DNA from 2 places in the Streptomyces sp. R44 genome. Region 2 is predicted to be linked to the other one. Evidence: riboswitches for the same ligand, from Rfam matches in the RefSeq annotation. Region 2 holds a riboswitch; the other holds the start of a gene.
The links. A riboswitch is a leader RNA that binds a small molecule or an ion and turns the genes downstream of it on or off. The one in region 2 is predicted to bind cobalamin.
Positions count from the first base shown of each region.

Region 1: linked by a shared signal. The riboswitch ahead of AB5J54_RS09870 (cobalamin biosynthesis protein) and the one ahead of AB5J54_RS31610 (ABC transporter substrate-binding protein) in region 2 are both predicted to bind cobalamin.

Region 1 is NZ_CP163444.1:2,118,935-2,123,932, reverse strand. Features, by position in the region: gene AB5J54_RS09880 (putative cobaltochelatase) at 1-303, opposite strand, end outside; gene AB5J54_RS09875 (cobyric acid synthase) at 353-1,861, opposite strand; gene AB5J54_RS09870 (cobalamin biosynthesis protein) at 1,858-2,844, opposite strand; cobalamin riboswitch at 2,879-3,011, opposite strand; gene AB5J54_RS09865 (hypothetical protein) at 3,133-3,354, opposite strand; gene AB5J54_RS09860 (anion permease) at 3,371-4,636, opposite strand.
Region 2 is NZ_CP163444.1:6,756,197-6,761,194, reverse strand. Features, by position in the region: gene AB5J54_RS31615 (FecCD family ABC transporter permease) at 1-625, opposite strand, end outside; gene AB5J54_RS31610 (ABC transporter substrate-binding protein) at 643-1,689, opposite strand; cobalamin riboswitch at 1,777-1,901, opposite strand; gene AB5J54_RS31605 (cold-shock protein) at 1,999-2,205, opposite strand; gene AB5J54_RS31600 (DJ-1/PfpI family protein) at 2,473-3,201, opposite strand; gene AB5J54_RS31595 (TetR family transcriptional regulator) at 3,289-3,882, opposite strand; gene AB5J54_RS31590 (alkane 1-monooxygenase) at 4,021-4,998, shown strand, end outside.

The DNA of each region.
Region 1 (4,998 bases), 4.6 Mb from region 2:
CTCGGAGGCGCCGACGGGCAGCTCGACCATCCGCGCGGCGCGCGCGGTGCCGGGCGCGTCGCCGTGCGGCCCGTCCGGGCAGCCCGGGTCGGGGGAGGCCGGGTCACAGCTGAACCGGCACCCGGCGACCACCGGAACCTCCGGCAGCAGCTCGGCGAGCGCACGGACGGCGGTGGACTTGGCGGTCCCCTTCTCACCCCGCACGAGCACCCCGCCGACGGCCGGGCTGACGGCGTTCAGCAGCAGCGCGAGCCGCAGGTCGTCCATGCCGACGACGGCGGTGAACGGATACCGGGTGCTCATCGGACGGTGACTCCTTCGATAGGTACGGATGCCTGGACTGCTCGGGCGCTCACGGCGCACCCGGCGGCACGAACGGCAGCCCCTCCGGCGCGCCGTGCTCGATCAGCCGCAGCAGCGCGTCCGTGTCCGCGTGTTCCTCGATCAGGTCGCCGAGCCGGTCGAGCTGCTCCTCCCGCAGCGCGCCGAACGACGTGTCCGGCGCCGGGACGAAGCGCCGTCCCGCCACCGCCGCGACCTCCCGCAGGAACGCCCGGCGGAAGCCGTCGCTCTCCAGCGAGCCGTGCCAGTGGGTGCCCCACACGGAACCGACCCGGCACCCGTCCAGGAACGGTTCCCCGCCGTCCACGGTGGCGACGCCGTGGTGGATCTCGTACCCCTCGACCCGCTCGCCGAGCGCCTCGCCGACCGGCCGGGCGAGGGTCTTCTCGACCCCGAACCGCACCCGTACGGGCAGCAGCCCGAGACCGTCGACGAGACCGGCCTTCGACTCGACCTCGTCCTCGATGCGTTCGGCCAGGGCCTGGAAGCCGCCGCAGATGCCGAGCACCGGCCGGCCCTCGGCCGCGCGCCGGACGAGGGCGTCGGCGAGCCCCCGCTCCCGCAGCCAGGCCAGCGCCTTGACCGTGCCCCGGGTGCCCGGGACGACGACGAGGTCCGCGTCGACGAGCTCCTCGGGCCGGTCCACGAAGCGGACGACGACGCCGGGCTCGGCGGCGAGCGCGTCGACGTCCGTGAAGTTGGACATCAGCGGTACGGCGCAGACGGCGACCCGCAGCACGTCCGCGCCGACCGGCGGCGCGACGACCGACTCGCGGACGGTGCCCCGCAGGGAGACCCGCAGGCCGTCCTCCTCGTCGATGCCGAGTCCGTGCGCGTACGGCAGGACACCGAAGGTCCGGCGCCCGGTGAGCCCGTGCAGCATGTCGAGCCCGGGCTCCAGAAGAGTGACGTCACCGCGGAACTTGTTGACGAGGTAGCCCGCCACGAGTGCCTGGTCCTCGGGCGCGAGCAGTGCCGTCGTCCCGAAGAACTGGGCGAAGACCCCGCCCCGGTCGATGTCGCCGACGACGACCACGGGCAGCTGCGCGGCGCGCGCGATGCCCATGTTCACGATGTCCGTGCGCCGCAGGTTGATCTCGGCCGGACTCCCCGCCCCCTCGCAGATCACGGCGTCATACGTGCCCCGGAGTTCCTCCAGGCACGCCATCACCGGCTCGAAGAGCGTCTGCTGCCGGCCTCCGTGGTAGCCGCGGGCGCTCATCTCGCCGACCGGCTTGCCCATGAGGACGACCTGGCTGGAGCGGTCGCTGCCGGGCTTGAGCAGCACCGGGTTCATCAGCGCGGTCGGTTCGACCCGGGCGGCCTGCGCCTGCATGGCCTGCGCGCGGCCGATCTCGGCGCCCTCCCGGGTGACGAAGGAGTTGAGGGACATGTTCTGTCCCTTGAACGGCGCGACCTTGATGCCCTGCCGGACCAGCCAGCGGCAGATGCCGGCCGTGACGACGCTCTTGCCCGCGTCGGACGTGGTCCCGGCGACGAGCAGCCCCCCACCCCTCATGCGTTCCTCCGCTTCAGCGCGCTCGCGATCATGCGGCCGCCGACGCAGGCGGCCAGGGTCAGTCCGGTGATCCGGCGGGAGAGCCGGACCGCGCGGTCGATGTCGGCGACCTCGACGGGCCGCCCCTCGTCGTTGAGGACGGGCCGGTGCTCGACCCGTCCGGCGTACGAGAGGGTGCCCCCGAGCCGTATGCCGAGGGCGCCCGCGAAGGAGGCCTCGACGGGGCCCGCGTTGGGGCTCGGGTGCTTGGCGGCGTCGGTCCGCCAGGCCCGTACGGCCCCGCGCGGGTTCCCGCCGGCGACGGTGGCGAGGGCGGCGGTGAGCCGGGCCCCGGGCCAGCCGGCCAGGTCGTCGAGGCGGGCCGAGGCCCAGCCGTACCTGCGGTACCGGGGGGACTTGTGGCCGACCATCGCGTCGAGGGTGTTCACCGCGCGGAAGCCGACCAGGCCCGGCACGCCCGCGACCGCTCCCCAGAAGAGGGCGCCGACGACCGCGTCGGAGGTGTTCTCGGCGACGGATTCGACGACGGCGCGGGCCATCGCGGGACCGTCGAGGGACTGCGGGTCGCGTCCGCACAGGTGCGGCAGCCGCTCCCGGGCGACCTCCAGGTCCCCGGCCGCGAGGGCGCCGCCGATCGCCCGGGCCTCGCGGCCCAGGGTCGTACCGCCGACGACGGCCCAGACCGAGGCGGCGGTGAGGGCGACGGAGGCGGCGCGGCTGCCCCGTACCGTACGGGCGGCGAGGGCGCCGGCGGCGACCGTGGCACCGGCGCAGACGGCGGTGTGCAGGGCGCCCCAGCCGCGGTGGTCGTGCCAGAGGGCCTTCTCGACCCTGCCCGCGGCCCGGCCGAAGGCGGCGACGGGGTGTCCGCGGCGGGGGTCGCCGACGAGCAGGTCGACGGCGAGACCGGCGGCCGCGCCGTACGCGAATCCGTCCGGGGAGAGGCGGCTGGCTCTGGAGAGGGTGGGGCTGCGGCCGGGCATGGCGCTGTGTCCTCACTCAGGGTCCGCGCCCTGGATCGACGTGACCGGCGGCGAGAGTTCCTGACTCCCGGACCCGTGGGATCCGGTCACAGTGGCGGGACCGCGCCGGAATCGCACCGGACTTCCTCTACTGCCGCCGTAATGGCCTCGGCAGTCCACCACGGCCCGAGAACAGCCGTCAACTCACCCTTGACCTGCACCGCGTCACTGTGCGAAGCACCACAAACACGACGGCGGGGCGGGCCGCACCCGAAGGTGCGGACCGCCCCGCCGGTCACGCTCGACGCGTCAGGCGACGATCAGGTAGATGCCGTACGCCACGGCCGCCAGGCACAGGGCGAAGCAGGCGTAGGCGCCGGTGCGGGCCAGGGCGGCGGAGCCACCCTGGGCGGCGGCCTGCTCCTGCTTGGAGAGGCCGATGACACCGAGGGTGAAGAGGCCCACGAGGGCGACGGTCGTCACGAGGCTGACTCCGAAGACGGAGCCGAGGGCTGCCCAGTCGATCTTCATGCTTGGTTCCAGTTCCTTAGACCGCGGCGGCGGGGGCCGGGGGAGCGGCAGGGTCCGTGGGGACCGGCGCGGGGATGGTGGTCTTCAGGTCCTCGTCCGCGACGGCGGCGACGGAACCGGCCGGCGGCGGGGTGACGGCCGCGATCGCGGTGGTCACGACACCGGCGGGCTCGCCGTCGATGTCGTCGTCCGTGACGTTGTGCCGGTCGACCGGCTTGCGGCGGGACAGCGCCCAGATGGCGCCCGAGCCGGCCACGAGCAGGACCGCGACGACGACGATGCCCCAGGTGCCCTGCTTGGTGAGGAACTCGGCACCGGCGCCGACCAGGCCGGCGGCGGGCAGCGTCAGGCCCCAGGCGATGAACATCCGGGTCGCGGTCGACCAGCGGACGACACCGCCCTTGCGGCCGAGACCGGCACCCATCACGGCACCCGAGCAGGACTGGGTGGTGGAGAGGGAGAAGCCGAGGTGCGAGGAGGCGAGGATGACCGTGGCGGCGCTGGTCTGGGCGGCGAAGCCCTGCTGCGGCCGGAGGTCGGTGAGGCCCTTGCCCATGGTGCGGATGATGCGCCAGCCGCCGAGGTAGGTGCCGAGCGCGATCGCCAGGCCGGCGGAGACGATGACCCACAGGGGCGGGTTCGAGCCGGGGGCGACGACGCCCTGGGTGACGAGGGCGAGGGTGATGATGCCCATCGTCTTCTGGGCGTCGTTGGTGCCGTGGGCGAGGGAGACGAGACCGGCGGAGGCGATCTGGCCGACCCGGTAGCCCTTGGCGGTGTGCTTCTCGTCGGTCTTCGCGCCGATCTTGTACGTCAGCCTCGTGGCGAGCATCGCGGCGAGACCGGCGACGATCGGGGCGGCGACGGCCGGGATGAGGACCTTGGTGACGATCGTCGGGGCGTTCACGGCGGACCAGCCGGCCGACATGACCGCGGCGCCGATGAGGCCGCCGAAGAGGGCGTGGGACGAGCTGGACGGCAGTCCGAGCAGCCAGGTCAGCAGGTTCCACAGAATGGCGCCCACGAGCGCCGCGAAGATCACTTCTGTACGAATGCCCTCTTCGTTGATGATCCCGCCGGAGATCGTCTTGGCGACCTCCACGGACAGGAACGCGCCGACGAGGTTCAGCACGGCGGACATGGCCACCGCCGTCTTGGGCTTGAGAGCACCGGTCGAGATGGTCGTGGCCATCGCGTTGGCGGTGTCGTGGAAACCGTTCGTGAAATCGAACACGAGAGCTGTCACGACCACAATGGCGAGCAGCAGCGTGATGTGTTCCATTTACCCAGGCAATCGTTTGACGTCAGTGGCTCGTCGAACGTAGGCAACCTGGGTGAACGGAAGGTGAACTGGGGCGGGCGGCGTGGTGTCCCTATCCGGTGTCAAGAGGTTCCGCTTGTGGCCCCGCCGCGAAGGGTGTCCACGATGCGGTCACCGGGCAACCGCGGGTAATCCCGGTCCTCGCGGGGCACATACGACCTGCCCCGGTTCCTCCCCGCGCACCCGGTTCCGCTCCCTGGACGCAGGCATCCGCCCGGGGGACCCCCCGGAGGAGACCCATGTCACTCCGCCGAGCGGGCCTTCCGGTTCGCCGCCGCCGGGTCCGTCCGGGTCCGTCCGGTGGCAGCCCCACCCCGTCCTGC
Region 2 (4,998 bases):
CCGCGAGGACGGCGAGGCACAGCCACACGTCGCCCCAGCCCGCCCCGGCGAGCGAGCCGAGCAGCCAGAAGAGGACGCCCCGGGTGGTCTCGGCGTCGGCGGCGGTCATCACGACGAAGGAGGTGAGGGCGGAGAAGAGCTGCATCGCGGCGACGCCCGCGAGGACCACGCGGTCCGTGGAGCCGCCGAGGGTGTGGCTGAGCAGCAGGACGAGCGCGAAGGAGACCACCGCCCCCAGAAACGCCCCGCCGGTGACGGAGAGGACGCCGCCGCCGATGCCCAGGACGACGACCGCGACCGCGCCGGTGGACGCGCCGGAGGAGACGCCGAGGACGAAGGGGTCGGCGAGCGGGTTGCGCAGGAGGGACTGCATCACCGCCCCGCAGACGGCGAGTCCGGCGCCGCAGACGGCGGCGAGGAGGGTACGGGGCAGCCGCAGGTCCCAGACGATCCCGTCGCGGATCGGCGAGAGGCCGGAGGCGTCGCCGCCGAGGTGGGCGGCGATCACGGAACCGGCCTCGCCGACGCCGATGTCCGCGGGGCCGATGGTGACGGCCACGGCCACGGAGAGGCCGAGCAGCGCGATCCCGGCCGCCGCCCGCAGGAGCACCTTGGCGGACGTGATCTCCCGCCGGGCGGCCGTCACTTGGCGAGACCGTACGAGCGGAGCGCGGCCGCCACCTTCTCGACGCCCTCGACGGTGCGGAGGGTGGGGTTCATCGCCTGCCCGCTGAGCAGGACGTACCGCTTGTGCTTCACGGCCGTCATGTTCCGGGTGACGGGGTCGGACTCCAGGAACTCGACCTTCTTCGCCGCGCTCTCGGCGGACTGCGCCCGGCGCGTCAGGTCGCCGATGACGAGGACGTCGGGGTCGCGGTCCGCGACGGTCTCCCAGTTGACCTGGGGCCACTCCTCGCGGGTGTCGTCGAAGACGTTCTTCGCGCCGAGCGCGTGCGTGACGATCCCCGGCGCCCCGCAACAGCCCGCCATGTAGGGCGCCTTGGCGTCGGAGTACCAGTAGAGGACGGTGGCGTCGGTGAAGTCGGCCGCCGCCGTGGCCTTCGCGACCCGGCCCTTGAGCCCGGCGACGAGCTTCTCGCCGCGCTCGGGGACCCCGAACACCCGGGCCAGGTCGCGGATCTCGCCGTAGACCGTGTCCATGGCCAGGGGGCGGGTGCGGACGCCGTCGCCGTCGCCGCTGTCGTCCTTGCCGACGCAGTCGGTGGGCGAGAGGTACGTGGGGACCCCGAGCTGCTCGAAGCGTTCGCGGGGCGCGACCCCGCCCTTGCCGAGGGTGTACGCGAACGAGGCGGCCGCGAAGTCGGGTTCGGTGTCGAGGACCTTCTCGAAGGAGGGGTAGCGGTCGGCGAGGCGCGGGACCTTGGCGTTCTCCTTCTCCAGGCCCTTGAGCACCGGGTCCGTCCAGGTCGCGGTGCCCACCATGCGGTCGGCGAGGCCGAGGGAGAGCATGATCTCCGCCGCTCCCTGGTCGAGGGCGACGGCGCGGCGCGGGGCGTGGTCGACGCGGACCTGCCGTCCGCAGTTGTCGTCGAGGGTCACGGGGTAGCCGCGCTCCGGTGCGCCCTTCGACGAGGATGCGGAGGGCCCGCAGCCGGTCGCCGTCGCGAGGAGCAGCAGGACGCCGGCCAGGGCGGGCACGGCGGAGCGGACGGGGTGTGCGAGCGGCACGGGGGACTTCCTCTGCGTCCACGGCTCATACGCGGAGCCTGTCGTACGGTGCTCCCCGGACGGCAGCGTGCCGCCGGGGCCGCCAGCAGGTCTTCGGACTCGGGGTCAGCCGGACGGAGCGCCTTCCCGGGCTCGCGTGCCGCCCAGTGGCCGATGCTCCGCCCGTCGCCCTCACCGCTGCGCGTCAGTTCCGGTCTCGCACCGGATTCCCTGACCCGTGGACGTACCCGTTCAGGTGCGTACAAAGGTGCGACTGGCCTCGGCACAGTACCACCGGCAGGCCGCCGCACCCGGGGGCGCCCGCCGCTGTCAGACGCGCAGTTCCTTCGCTTCGAAGCGGCCGTCGCCGAGGACCAGGACGAAGGAGACCTGCTGCCCCTCGGAGACCGTCCGCTCCTCGCTCTCGATGTCCTCGGCGCTGAAGTACACCTGCTCCTCGGAGCCCACGGGGACGACGAAGCCGTACCCGCCGAGACGGTTGAAGGACTGCACGAACCCTTTGCTTCTGCCTTCCACGGCGGCCTCCTCGTCGGCACGGGGGGGGCGCGGTCGAGGGTGTCCGGCCCCGGGCGGGCCGTGTCCGCGCCTCAGGGGAGATGTACCCCGGGCGCCCGCCCTTCGCCACCGCCGCCGGCCGTGGTGAACCACGCCGAACGATCTCGTACAATATTCAACAGAGGCCCGCTGCCGGAGATCCCCCGTGTCCGTCAGCGGGCCTCGCCGCGTCCGCGAAGCCGGTCCGCCGGAGCCGGTCCACCGAAGCCGGTCCGCCGGAGCCGTCCGTCAGAGCCGGTCCGGCCGGACCCGGACCGTGCCCCGCGCCTCGTACTCGAGCATGGCCTCCAGGCCGTTCGCCGCGTCGGGGCCGAGTTCCCGGCGCACGAGCCAGAGCGCGAGCTCCAGACCCGAGGTGACGCCCCCGGCGGTCACCAGGTCGCCGTCGTCCACCACCCTGGCCCCCTTCAGGACGCCGCCCTGCCGCTCCAGGTCCGGCCGGGCCTTGTGGTGGGTGGTGCAGGGGCGGCCCCGGGTCAGTCCGGCGGCGGCGAGCAGCATGACGCCGGTGCACAGCGCGGCGACGGTGAGCCCCGGCCGGACCGCCGCCGCGAGGGCGCGGGGCAGGGTGCCCCGGTCGATCTCGGCCCGGACGCCCGGGCTGTCCCGGCGCGCGTAGCCGCCGCCCGGCACGACGAGCAGGTCGGCCTCGCGCGGGGCCCAGGGGTGGTCGACGCGGACCTCCGTCCCGTAGGCGGCGGTGACGGTGCCGGGCCCGTCGACGGAGACGTACCGGACGTCCACCGGACGCCGGGAGAAGAAGCCGGCGGCGGAGAGCACCTCGTAGGGGGCGGCGAAGTCGATCTCCTCGACGCCGTCGAAGAGCACGAGGTGGACGCGGAGCGGGCGGCGCGCGGCCGGCGCCTCGACGGGAGCGGCGTGGGCGGCGGTACTGGTTCCCAGCGCGCCCGCGGCACCGAGGGCGGTGGTGGTGCGGAGCAGGTTGCGGCGGTTCATGGTTCTCCCCAGGGGATGGCAGGGCCCGACGTTCTGTGTCGCGTCGAGGAAGTCGGCTGCCACCGCCCACGGGTTCCCGGCGGTCGGTCAGGTGCCGCCCGGGTAGGCGATCCGTGCCGTGATCCTGGCGATGCGCCGGGCCGACTCCTCCGGCGCGGCCACCGGCTGGACGATGTGGCTGACGGTGAGCCGCACGATCGTCTCGACGGCCAGGCCCCGGGACTCCTCGTCGACGTCGGGCCAGGCCTCGATCGCGTACGCGTCGAGCATCGCCATCGCCGTGCCGAAGACCGGCTCCGGGCGTGTGGTGAGGTAGGCGAGGAGGTCGTCCTCGCCGCCGCGCGCGGCGAGCAGGACGCTCTTGATGAGGGGGTTGTCCACGGCCTGCTGGAGCGTGTAGCCGACGCCCGCCGCCGCTGCCGCCTCCAGCTCGCCCCGGTGGGCGTCGAGTTCGCGCTGGATGCCGAGGAGGAAGCCCTCCAGCTCGCGCTGGACCAGGGCGTTGCCGATGGCCTCCTTCGAGCCGAACTCGTTGTAGAGCGTCTGGCGGCTGATGCCGGCGGCCCGTGCGACGGCGGCCATGCGGAGCACGCCCCAGCCGTCGGCGGCGACGAGCCGGTAGGCGGCGTCGAGCACCTGCTCGCGGAGGAGGGACCGAACACTCTCGCGGAAACGTGTCATCGTGCCCCCACTTTATCCACCGACCCCCCTCCGTCCTCGCACACCGGTCTCCGTCCAGAGCATTGACACCTCACAAGGGATCCGTCTATCAAATGGACAGAACGCATGTGAAGTGTCCACCTCTCCGAGGAGCCGGTCTTGGCCCTGCACAGCGACTCCCCCGAAGCCCCCGCCGCCTGGCGCGACCCCAAGCGCTGGCTCTGGCTGCTCGGCCTGCTCATCCCGGCCTTCCCCTTCCTTTCCTGGGGACTGGTGAACGCCACCGGGCTCCGTCTGTTCTGGTGGACCGGGGTCCTCGTCCTGTACGTGCTCTTCCCGGTCGTCGACCACCTCATCGGCAAGGACTCCGCCAACCCGCCGGACAGCGCGATCGCCCGCCTGGAGCAGGACCGCTACTACCGGTGGTGCACCTACCTCTACCTCCCGCTCCAGTACGCGGGCCTCGTCCTCGGCTGCTGGCTGATCACCCGGGGCGACCTCGCCCTCGTCGACCGGATCGGGCTCACGTTCACCCTCGGCGGGGTCGCCGGCATCGCCATCAACACCGCCCATGAACTCGGGCACAAGACGGAGGCCCTGGAGCGCCGGCTCTCCCGGATCGCGCTCGCCCAGACCTGGTACGGCCACTTCTACGTCGAGCACAACCACGGCCACCACATCCGCGTCGCCACCCCCGAGGACCCGGCGAGCGCCCGGCTCGGCGAGAGCTTCTGGCGCTTCCTGCCCCGGACGGTCCTCGGCAGCCTCACCTCGGCCTGGCGCCTGGAGAAGCGGCGGCTCGGCCGCAGGGGCCGGTCCGTGTGGAGCCCGCGGAACACGGTCCTCGGCTCCTGGGCGCTGTCGTTCGCCCTCTTCGCGGGGCTCGCGCTCGCCTTCGGGCCCGGGGTCCTGCCGTACCTCGCGGTCCAGGCGGTCTTCGGCTTCTGCCTGCTCGAAGTCATCAACTACACCGAGCACTACGGCCTCAAGCGGGAGGTCACCGCGAGCGGCCGGTACGAGCGCTGCGCCCCGCGCCACAGCTGGAACAGCGACAACATCGCCTCGAACGTCTTCCTCTACCACCTCCAGCGGCACAGCGACCATCACGCCAACCCCACCCGGCGCTACCAGTCGCTG